Regions from separate parts of the Caldimonas taiwanensis NBRC 104434 genome, predicted to be linked through region 2. Evidence: riboswitches for the same ligand, from Rfam matches in the RefSeq annotation. Region 2 holds a riboswitch; each other region holds the start of a gene.
The links. A riboswitch is a leader RNA that binds a small molecule or an ion and turns the genes downstream of it on or off. The one in region 2 is predicted to bind cobalamin.
Positions count from the first base shown of each region.

Region 1 (3,250 bases), on a different contig from region 2:
GTGCGCGAGGATCCACACCAGACGACCTGGGTGCTGGCGCGCATGCGCATCGAACAGCGCACCGAACGAGCGCTGCAGCCGCCCCAGCACCGTGGCATGCGGCGCATCGACCCACACCAGGTCGGCGCGCTCCAGCGCTTCGGCCATGGCCTGCCGTTGCGCCGGCTCGCGGGCCGGGTCGTCCCGCAAGGGATGGTCCAGGTGCAGCACCTGCCAGCCGCGCTCGGCCGCAACACGCTCGACCTGCGCGGTGCGAGACGCCGGCGTCACCTCCATCGTCACCCACAGCAAGGTACGCGCCTGCACCGCGCTGCCAAGCCCGAGCCCACAGACCCATCCCAGCGCGACCACGTGCAGCCAACGGTGCCAGACGCTCATCGGGACGCTGACGCGTCCGGGGCGGACGCGACTTCAGGGACATAGACGATGCTGCCATCGCGCAGCCGATAAGCCACGCCGGCGCGTACCCCCTGGCCTTCGCCGGTCGAGCCGCTGCCGCGATAGCGCACCTCTCGGCCCGGCTCTCGCACCACGAGGTCCGGCGCTGCGTCGCCCTCGGCCATGGCCTCATGCTGCCGAGCCATGCTCACGGCAATCAGCAAGGCCACCACCAAGACCAAGAACACGTCCACCAGGTTGATGGCCGACGACATCGGATCGTCGTCCTCGTCGAAGACCTCGAAATGGCGCAGGCTCATGCCCCCTCCTGCGCGCGCGCCCGCTTCACCGCCAGCAGCTCGGCCAGCAGCCAGCGCCGGCGCACCGAATGCAGCACCAAGCCCAAAGAGGCGGCCGTCAACGCCAACACCACGCCCGCAAATGCTCCACTGAACACCGACAAGGCCGCACGTCCATCCCCATGCGCCACGCTCTGCAAGGCCGGGCCCAAGGGGATCATGGTGGCGATCAGCCCCAGCATGGGCGTGACCCGACTGAGCAGCCGCAAAGGCTCCACACGGGCCAAGGCCTGCAGTTCCAATTCCTCCAGCGTCAAGGCATCGACACCGCGCAGCAAGGCAAAGCCCCGCACGCGGCGCTGCCAAGCCTCCATCGCCACCACCCCGGTCATCCACAAGGCATAGGCCAAGGCACAAGCCAACAACACCAGCACCGGCGTCAGCAACCACTGCACGATGTGCAGGAAACCCAGCTCCAGCATGTGCCCCCCTCAGAACGTCAGCGCCGGAAAGCGCGGGCGCACCGTGACCGTCTTGCGCCCCTGCGGCGTGATGAGCTGCACACGCAACTGCTTCAAGCCGGGATGATCGGCAAACGCGGTGAACACCACCGCTTGCAGCGCCTCGGGACGGTGGCAGCGAAACTGCACGCGGTACACGATGTTGGGAATGTCGCCCATCGGGTCGCCTTGCGTCAGCTCGGGCATGAGGTCATGGCCCAGAACGCGGCAGTCGGCTTCGGCAGCGGGTTGAATGAACTGGGTCGGGTCCTGCAGTCGGGCCTTGAAGGCCCGCCACACCCGCTCCTGCTCGGCGCCCTGCGGCGGGTAGTCATAGCCAAGAAAGCTCTCCAACGGCACATCGAAACTGGCCGTCAGGTGGTGGCCTTCGATCACCAGACGCACCGTACCATGGCCGTGGCTGTGACTGCCATGCGCCCAGACGGTGGAGGCAAGAACCAAAGACAGCCCCGCGCAAAGACGGGCTCCGGTGCGCGACACCCGACGCGCGCGACGAAACGACTCGAACATGACGGTCGCTGCAAAGAGATCCGCTCTCACCGCCTTCCCCGACGGTGCATGAGCCTCACGGCCCAGCACATTGGCCGGGCCACCCTGTTGGCCGGTATCCGGGCTGGTGGATGCAACCTTCATCGCCTTCCCGGCGATGCGCTAGGCGCATCACCAGTGGCTTGCCAGATGAAAGCTGGAGCGTGCCAGCAAGGACACGGTCTCCGTCCACTTACCGTTGCGGGGGCAGCGCTGGTTAGGTGCGACCGGCATGGGACGGCACCCCCCAGCTTCCCGTTGAACTGCAGCGCATGAACTGCACTGCGAGCACCAACCGTCGTATCCTATCAGCCCGGACCGGGTCGATCGATGACCATCCATGCCGCGCGCGAGCGTTCGCGCAACAAAGACTGCAGGTGCTGGACCAGGCCTTCGATGCGCCGGCTCAGCTCCATGCGCCGCGGCAAGCCTGGCAGCGCGGCTTCCCACTGACGGCGCTCTTCTTGCGCGATGGCCAAGGCCGTTTGCTGCACGATCACGGCAGCGCGCAAGCGCATCACCTCGGCCTCCAAACATTGGATCCGCCACGACTGCTCCCGCAGTTGCGCACTGCAGCGGGTTTGAACCTGCCCATACAAGGCCACCAAGGCGCGATGCTCTTGCGCCAGCGTTCCCACGTCGACCATGGCTGACTCTCCCATTCATGAGGCCGCGGACACCCTCGGCGTCCAAGAGGCCATCGCAGAACCCCAGATCACTTGCGAACGATTCTCATTTGTGTTTATACTGCGCGTCAAGTCATCGCCCTGCCCTCAGCAGGGCCCCGACGCCGGTCATCGTGGGGCGATCCGGGGCTGCAAGCCCTTGATCGTTTTGGCCAGCCAAAGGCGGGTGCACACCCGTCTGGTAGCCAGGCTTCTTTTTGATCAGGCTTCTTTTTGATCCCCTCATCGTGGGCCGGCGCCACTGGCCTCGGTCATGACTGGGACATGGGCTCGCTTTGCATGGGGGCCAGCGCCGGGTGCTGGCTCGGACGGCGCGGCCAGGCCGTCCACGCCTTGGGCGCTGCAGTGCGGCCATCGAGGCCGGTTGCGGTTCGGTGTGCAGCGTCTAAACTCCTCGTCCCACCTCTTGCACCCCACACCCGATGCAACTTGCCACCTGGAATGTCAACTCCCTGGCCGTGCGCCTGCCCCAGGTGCTGGACTGGCTGCGTCAGCAGCAGCCCGACGTGTTGGTGCTGCAGGAAACCAAGCTGACCGATGACAAGTTTCCGCACGCCGAATTTGCACAGGCCGGCTACTGCGCGCAGTGTTTCGGCCAAAAGACCTACAACGGCGTGGCCTTGCTGAGCAAAACGCCCGCCCAAGACGTGGTGCGCAACATCCCTGGCTTTGCCGACGAGCAGGCCCGCGTCATCGCCGGCACGGTGGGCGAGCTGCGCGTGATCGGGGCCTATGTCCCCAACGGACAGGCCCCGGGCACCGACAAGTTCGACTACAAAATGCAGTGGATGCGCGCCTTGCGCGACTGGGTGCGCGAGGAATTGAGCCGCCACCCGCG
Region 1 covers NZ_BCWK01000010.1:64,216-67,465, reverse strand. Annotated here, with positions in the region: gene cobN (cobaltochelatase subunit CobN) at 1-378, opposite strand, end outside; gene CTA01S_RS10265 (DUF2149 domain-containing protein) at 375-698, opposite strand; gene CTA01S_RS10260 (hypothetical protein) at 695-1,159, opposite strand; gene CTA01S_RS16465 (ZrgA family zinc uptake protein) at 1,169-1,708, opposite strand; cobalamin riboswitch at 1,781-2,037, opposite strand; gene CTA01S_RS10255 (hypothetical protein) at 2,035-2,373, opposite strand; gene CTA01S_RS10245 (exodeoxyribonuclease III) at 2,835-3,250, shown strand, end outside.
Region 1: linked by a shared signal. The riboswitch ahead of CTA01S_RS16465 (ZrgA family zinc uptake protein) and the one ahead of CTA01S_RS05180 (TonB-dependent receptor domain-containing protein) in region 2 are both predicted to bind cobalamin.

Region 2 (3,250 bases):
GCGAGATTGTCCACGCGGGCCAGCACGGTCCAGTCTCGCGCCAGGGTGCGGCTGGCGTGCAGGTTCACCAGCCCGTAGCCGCCCAGGCGCACGGTGTTGCTGGCGTTGTCGAAGCGCTCGCCGACCAGCTTCAGATCGGCGCCGACCGTCCAGCCGCCAAGCATGGTGTCGGCCCCCAGCTGGGCATGGCGTCGAGCCCGCCGGGCGAGGATGCGGTCGGTGTCGGCATTGCGCGGGTTTTGAACATCGACGGACCCCCACAGGTTCACCCCGCCCAGACGATGCTCGCCCGAGAGGGTCACCCCTTCGAGGATCGCCTTGCCGGCGTTTTCATAGCAGCCGAAAGTGCTGGCGCAGGGGCCGGCCGCTCCGAAGTTGATGAGGTCGGTCACTTCGTTGCGGAACACCACCAGGCCGAACTGCGTCGCCCCCTGGGCATAGCGCAGGCCGGCTTCGATGTTGCGCGAGGATTCGGGCTTCAAGTCGGCCACGCCGTATTGGCTGAAGCGTTGATACAGCGTCGGTGCGCGAAAGGCCGTGCCGGCCGACCCTGTCACGCGCCAGCCCGGTGCGAAGGCGTATGCATAGGCCGCTGCTCCCGTGGTCTTGCCGCCGAATTCGCTGTCGTCGTCGTGGCGGACATTGAGCTGCACGGTGTGCGTGCGGTCGGTCCATCCATAACCGAGCGCCAAGGCGTTTTGAGAGCGCGAGGCGTCGATCGCCGGAGGTCCGGAGTTGTCCAGGCGGTCCACCCGACGCTCCAACGCGGCGGTGAAACGATGGGCACCGAATTGCAGCTCATGGTGCCAGAGATAGCCATCCACCTTGGTGTCGGTGAGATAGGGGGAGGGCCGGGTTTCGTACTGGTCGCGTCCGCGGTTGGCACTCAGCCGCATGCGGTAGGTGTCGCTCCAGCGGGCATGCCAGCTCACCCCGAGGGTATGCACTTCATTGAGGGCTCGGTCGTCGGCGGTGCTGGCAAAGCCGTCGTACTGGGTGTTGACATCGCTGAACAACGCGGTGGCTTCCAGCCGGTGGGCCTGATTCAGCGTCCAGCCCAGGCGGCCGGAGGCCGAGGTGCTGCGATATCCGTCACGATCGGCGAATCCAACGCCGGGCCGGGCATCGAAGCCGTCGCTGGTTTCGTGCCCGACGCTCAAGGCGTAGTCCACCGCGCCCGATTTGCCGTGAAAGCCCGCATCGGCCTTGCGGGTGCGGTGGCTGCCAAGCCCCAGGCCGATGCTGGGCGTGAAGGGGCCTGTTCCTTGGCGGGTGAAGATCTGCACCACGCCGGCGATGGCATCCGAGCCGTAGATGGCCGCCGCTGGCCCGCGCAGAATTTCGATGCGGTCGATCTGAGCCACCGGCAGGGCATTCCAGTTGGCTCCGCCGGTGCTTTGCGAGTCCACGCGCACCCCGTCGATGAACACGGCGGTGTGGCGGTTGTCGGCGCCGCGCACGAACACGCTGGTGTTGGCCGTGGGCCCGCCATTGCGAACGAACTCGACGCCGGGCAGCCGCGTCAGCAAGTCGGCGACCGTCGTGGCGCCGCTGCGTTCGATGGTGTCACGCTCGATCACGGACACGTCGGCCACCACATCCTCGAGCTTTTGCTCGACACGGGTGGCCGTGACCACCACCGTGTCGAGCGTCGCAGACGAGGCCAACAACGTTTGCGCGGCGGCCGCGCATGGCAACAAAGCACACCCCAGGGGCAGGGACAACCATCGCGCAGCGCGACGGGCACGAACAGACGAGTTCATCGATGACGGACATTGAGAAGACCGTTTCGGCCCGCTTCCCCGCAGGCCAAAACCCACCGAGCGCGCGAACGCGCCCCCCTGTTGGCCGGTATCCGGGCTGGCAGAACGACTCCGGCCACCTTCCCAGCGCGGCCCGAAAAGGCCAAGCCAGTGGTCCAATGCCGAAGCTGAAGGGCGGTCAGTGGTGAAAGTCCCTTCGTCTGCTTACCGTTGCGGGGGCAGCGCAGGTTGGCTCGTCGGCGAGGCCGACGGTGCTCCCTGCTTCCCGTTTAACTGCCTGGCGGAATCGCCTGGGCGAGCACCAACATCACAAATTGTAATACGCTGCCCCAGCGCGTTTCAGCGGCGTTGCGTGCTCACTCCCCGCAGCATCAACACCACGCCGCACAACACGATGCCGGCGGCCAGCCATTCGGTTCCGGTGATGTGCTCGCCGCCGACAGCCACGCCCAGCACCATCGCGATCACCGGGTTGACGAAGGTATAGCTCGAGGCCAACGCCGCACTCGTGTGTGCCAGCAGGTGCATGTAGGCGTTGAAAGCGATCAGCGAGCCGAACACCACGAGATACAGCCATGCCCCCACGGCCAGTGGCGCGGGCGGCCAGGTGGGCGACTCACCGCTGGCCCAGGCCAGCGCCATCAGCACCATGCCGCCACAGATCATTTCGCTGGCAAAGCCCATCGCGCCTGCAGCCAGCGGTAGGCTGCGCTGGCTGAGCACACTGCCCAGCGACCAGGTCAGGCAAGCAATGGCGATGGCCGCCAGCCCAGCGGGCGAAGCTTGGAAGCCCGCACCCTGGGTGAGCATCAGCACACCGCTCAGGCCCACGGCGATGCCAGCCAGCTCCATGCGGCCGGGCACCACACGCCACAGCAGGTTGAGGGCCGCGATCATCAGCGGCACCACGGCGATGAAGGCCACCACCAGGCCCGAGCCCACCGTTTGCTCGGCATAGGCCGTGCCCCCCATGCCCCCGCCCAGCATCAGGGTGCCCACCACCAAGGCATTGCGCCATTGCTGCAGGTTGGGCCAGGCCGCGCCGCGCCAGCGCATCCAGGCGGCCAGCACCACGCCGGCCAGCACGAAGCGCGTGCCCATCTGAAAAAAGGGCGGGAAGCTGATCAACGCATACTTGATGGCCAGGTAGGTGGAACCCCAGACCAGCCACGTGGCGGCCAGGCACAGCATCACCAGCGGGCTGAGCGCCGGCGGGGAGGGCAGCGAGGTGGCGGCAGAAGTCATGGCGGGCGTCGTTATCGAATGCGGAGCCGCTATGCTAGAAAAGTCAGAGGCGCCATTGAAGACGGATTCAACGAAGATGAGGTCGGATAACCTTGAATCTCAAAGGAAAACTAGGCCTTCTTCTTTGAAGATCGACATGGATCACTACGACACCCGCATTCTTGCCGAACTGCAGGCCGATGCCCGTTTATCGATGGCCGAGCTGGGCCGGCGCGTGCACCTGAGCCAGCCGGCAGTGACCG
Region 2 covers NZ_BCWK01000004.1:141,011-144,260, reverse strand. Annotated here, with positions in the region: gene CTA01S_RS05180 (TonB-dependent receptor domain-containing protein) at 1-1,763, opposite strand, end outside; cobalamin riboswitch at 1,830-2,084, opposite strand; gene CTA01S_RS05175 (EamA family transporter) at 2,103-3,008, opposite strand; gene CTA01S_RS05170 (Lrp/AsnC family transcriptional regulator) at 3,145-3,250, shown strand, end outside.

Region 3 (3,250 bases), on a different contig from region 2:
TGCAGATCGACGAGCCGGTGCTGGTCGAAGAGCTGGACGCGTCGTGGCGGCATGCCTTCAACCTGGCCTATCACACGCTCAAGGCCGTCCCGGTCAAGCTGCTGCTGACCACCTATTTCGGCCCCTTGGGCGAGAACCTATACCTGGCGGCGAATCTGCCGGTGGCCGGCTTGCATCTCGATGCGGTGCGGGCGCGCGCGGAAGTGAGCGCCGCGCTCAACCTCTTGCCGCCCACCAAGGTGCTGTCCTTGGGCGTGATCGACGGCCGCAACGTCTGGAAAACCGACTTGGACGCCACCTTGGATTGGCTGGAGCCGTTGGCCGCACGGCTGGAGGAGCGGCTGTGGTTGGCGCCCTCGTGTTCTTTGCTGCACGTGCCGGTGGACCTGGACCTGGAACGACGCCTACCGCATCCGTTGCGCGACTGGCTCGCGTTCGGTGTGCAAAAACTCGACGAGCTGCGCTGTCTGGCCCAAGCGCTCACCCAGGGCAAAGACAGCGTGGCCCAACGGCTGGAGGAGCAACGACAGGCCGTGCAGTCACGGCGCGACAGCCCCAGCGTGCATCGGCCTGCCGTGCAAGCGGCCTTGGCGGCATGGGACGATGCGCTCGGACGCCGGCGCAGCCCCTACGCCCAGCGCATCGCCGTGCAACAGCAACGCCTGCAACTGCCCGCCTGGCCGACCACCACGATCGGCTCGTTTCCGCAGACGGCAGACATTCGCCTGCAGCGCAAGCGCCTGCGCGATGGCCTGATCGACCCGGCCGCCTACGAACAGGCCATGCGGGAAGAAATCGCCCATTGCATCCGCGTGCAAGAGGAACTGGGGCTGGATGTGCTGGTGCACGGCGAGGCCGAGCGCAGCGACATGGTGGAATATTTCGCCGAGCAACTCGATGGCTTCGCGCTGACCGAGCATGGCTGGGTGCAGTCCTACGGTTCGCGCTGCGTCAAGCCACCGCTGCTGTATGGCGATGTGCAGCGGCCCGCACCGATGACCGTGCGCTGGGCCACCTACGCGCAGTCGCTGAGCACCAAGCCGGTCAAAGGCATGCTCACCGGCCCGGTGACGCTGCTGAACTGGTCCTTCGTGCGTGACGATCAAGCGCGCGAGACGACATGCCGCCAGTTGGCACTGGCCTTGCGCCAGGAGGTGCTCGACCTGGAAGCCGCCGGCGTGGCCATCATCCAAATCGACGAGCCGGCCTTGCGGGAAGGGCTGCCACTGCGCCAAGCCGACCAAGCCGATTACTTGCGCTGGGCCTGCGCCTGCTTTCGCATGGCGGCCAACGGGGTGGGCGACGCCACGCAGATCCATACCCACATGTGCTACAGCGAGTTCAACGACATCATCGAGCACATCGCTGAGCTCGACGCCGACGTCATCACGATCGAGACGGCCCGCTCGGCCATGGAGTTGCTCGACGCCTTCGAACGCCACCATTACCCCAATGGCGTGGGGCCGGGGGTGTATGACATCCACAGCCCCAACCTCCCATCCGTGCAGCAGATGATCGATTTGCTGCGCCGTGCCGCGCAGCACTTGTCACCGCAGCAGCTGTGGGTCAATCCGGATTGCGGGCTGAAGACGCGGCAGTGGGACGAAGTCGTACCCGCGTTGCGCCACATGGTGCAAGCCGCCCGTTGGCTGCGGGAGCACACCGCCGAGGCCACTTGAGGTAAAGTGTTTTCTGCTTCGCGGTGTCTTGCCCCAAGGCAAGAATGAAAAGGGAACGACAGAAGGGTCGCGCAAGCGACCTGTGCTGTGGCTGCCCCCGCAACTGTGATCGGCGAGTTCGCGGTCCATCGAGTCACTGGCCTTGCGCTGGGAAGACCGACCCGAACCATGACCCGAGAGCCAGGAGACCTGCCGCGAAGTCATGTGTCAGTGAGCAGGGCGGGGTGTCCCTGGTCTGGGCGCGCACCACTGTCCCACGGATCGCTGGTGGCCTCGAGCGGGCTGCCATGGCGCGACCGGGGGGCGGCGGCATCCCGGTTCGACGACCCTCGTCCTTGCATGCAGGAGTCGTTCGTCCATGCCCGTCGCTTCTTCGTCCGCCGTTCCCGCCGCCGTCGTACTGCCCACGCTGCGCACCGTCGATATGGTCTGGCCCGACCAGTCCAATCACCATGGCACCTTGTTTGGTGGCGCCGCCGTGGCCATGCTGGACCGTCTGGCCTACATCGTGGGCACCCGCGCCCTGGCCGCCCCGGCCGTCACCGCGAGCATCACCGAGCTGGCCTTTGCCCATCCTGCCCCGGCCGGGCAGTTGGTCGAAGCCCATGCACGGGTGACCGACGTGGGCGAGCGCTCGGCCTGGATCGAAGCCGAGTTGATCAGCGAAGACCTGCTCAGCGGACAGCGCACCCACTGTGTCAGCGGCCGCTTCGTGATGGTGCGCCCCGCATCATCGCCACCGGCCGCGGCCCGTACGCCGGCCCATGAGACCCGCGCCGACATGCCAGCCCAGGCCTGCACGGTGGCCGACATCGTCTTTCCCGGACATGTGAATCACCGCGGCATCTTGCATGGCGGCCCGGCCATGGCCTGGATGAGCAAGGCCGGCTTCGTGGCCGCCACGCGCCACAGCCGCCGCAGCGTGGTCATGGCCGGATGTGAGCGCGTGGACTTCGATGCGCCCGCGCACGTGGGCGACATCGTCGAAGCCCACGCCTGGGTGCAACGCACCGGCCGACGCTCCATCCAGGTGCAAGCGCAATTGTGGGTCGAATCGGCCCCCAGCGGGCAGCCGCAACGCTGCGCCACGGCAACGATGACTTATGTGGCCCTCGACCCTTGAGTTGCAGCGCTTGCAGCCGGCACATGCCCACGCCCTGCAAGTGCTGATGCTGTCGCTGTCGCGCGCCGACCGGCATGCGCGGTTTGGCCATGCGCTGGACGACGCGGCCCTGTGCGCTTGGGTGGAGGCACTGGACTGGCAGACCCAACGCGCCTGGGGTCTGTGGGCCGCGCCCGACGTGGGGCTGGTGGCGGCCTTGCACCTGTTCGACATGGGCCAGGCACGCAGCCACGAGTTGGCCGTGGTGGTGCATCCGCGGCTGCGCCGTCGCGGGCTGGCCCGCTTGCTGCTGCAAGCGGCCTTGGCCCAGGCGCCGGAAGTCAGCCGCTTGTGGTGCGCGCATGCCCACCCCTTCATTCGCGCCGAATGCGCCCATCATGGGTGGTCGCTGCGCCACGCCGGCCCGCAAGGCGGCTTCGAGATCGGCCTGCGGCCTGATTCGACCGCA
Region 3 covers NZ_BCWK01000008.1:131,296-134,545, forward strand. Annotated here, with positions in the region: gene metE (5-methyltetrahydropteroyltriglutamate--homocysteine S-methyltransferase) at 1-1,679, shown strand, start outside; cobalamin riboswitch at 1,684-1,890, shown strand; gene CTA01S_RS09050 (acyl-CoA thioesterase) at 2,038-2,802, shown strand; gene CTA01S_RS09055 (GNAT family N-acetyltransferase) at 2,783-3,250, shown strand, end outside.
Region 3: linked by a shared signal. The riboswitch ahead of CTA01S_RS09050 (acyl-CoA thioesterase) and the one ahead of CTA01S_RS05180 (TonB-dependent receptor domain-containing protein) in region 2 are both predicted to bind cobalamin.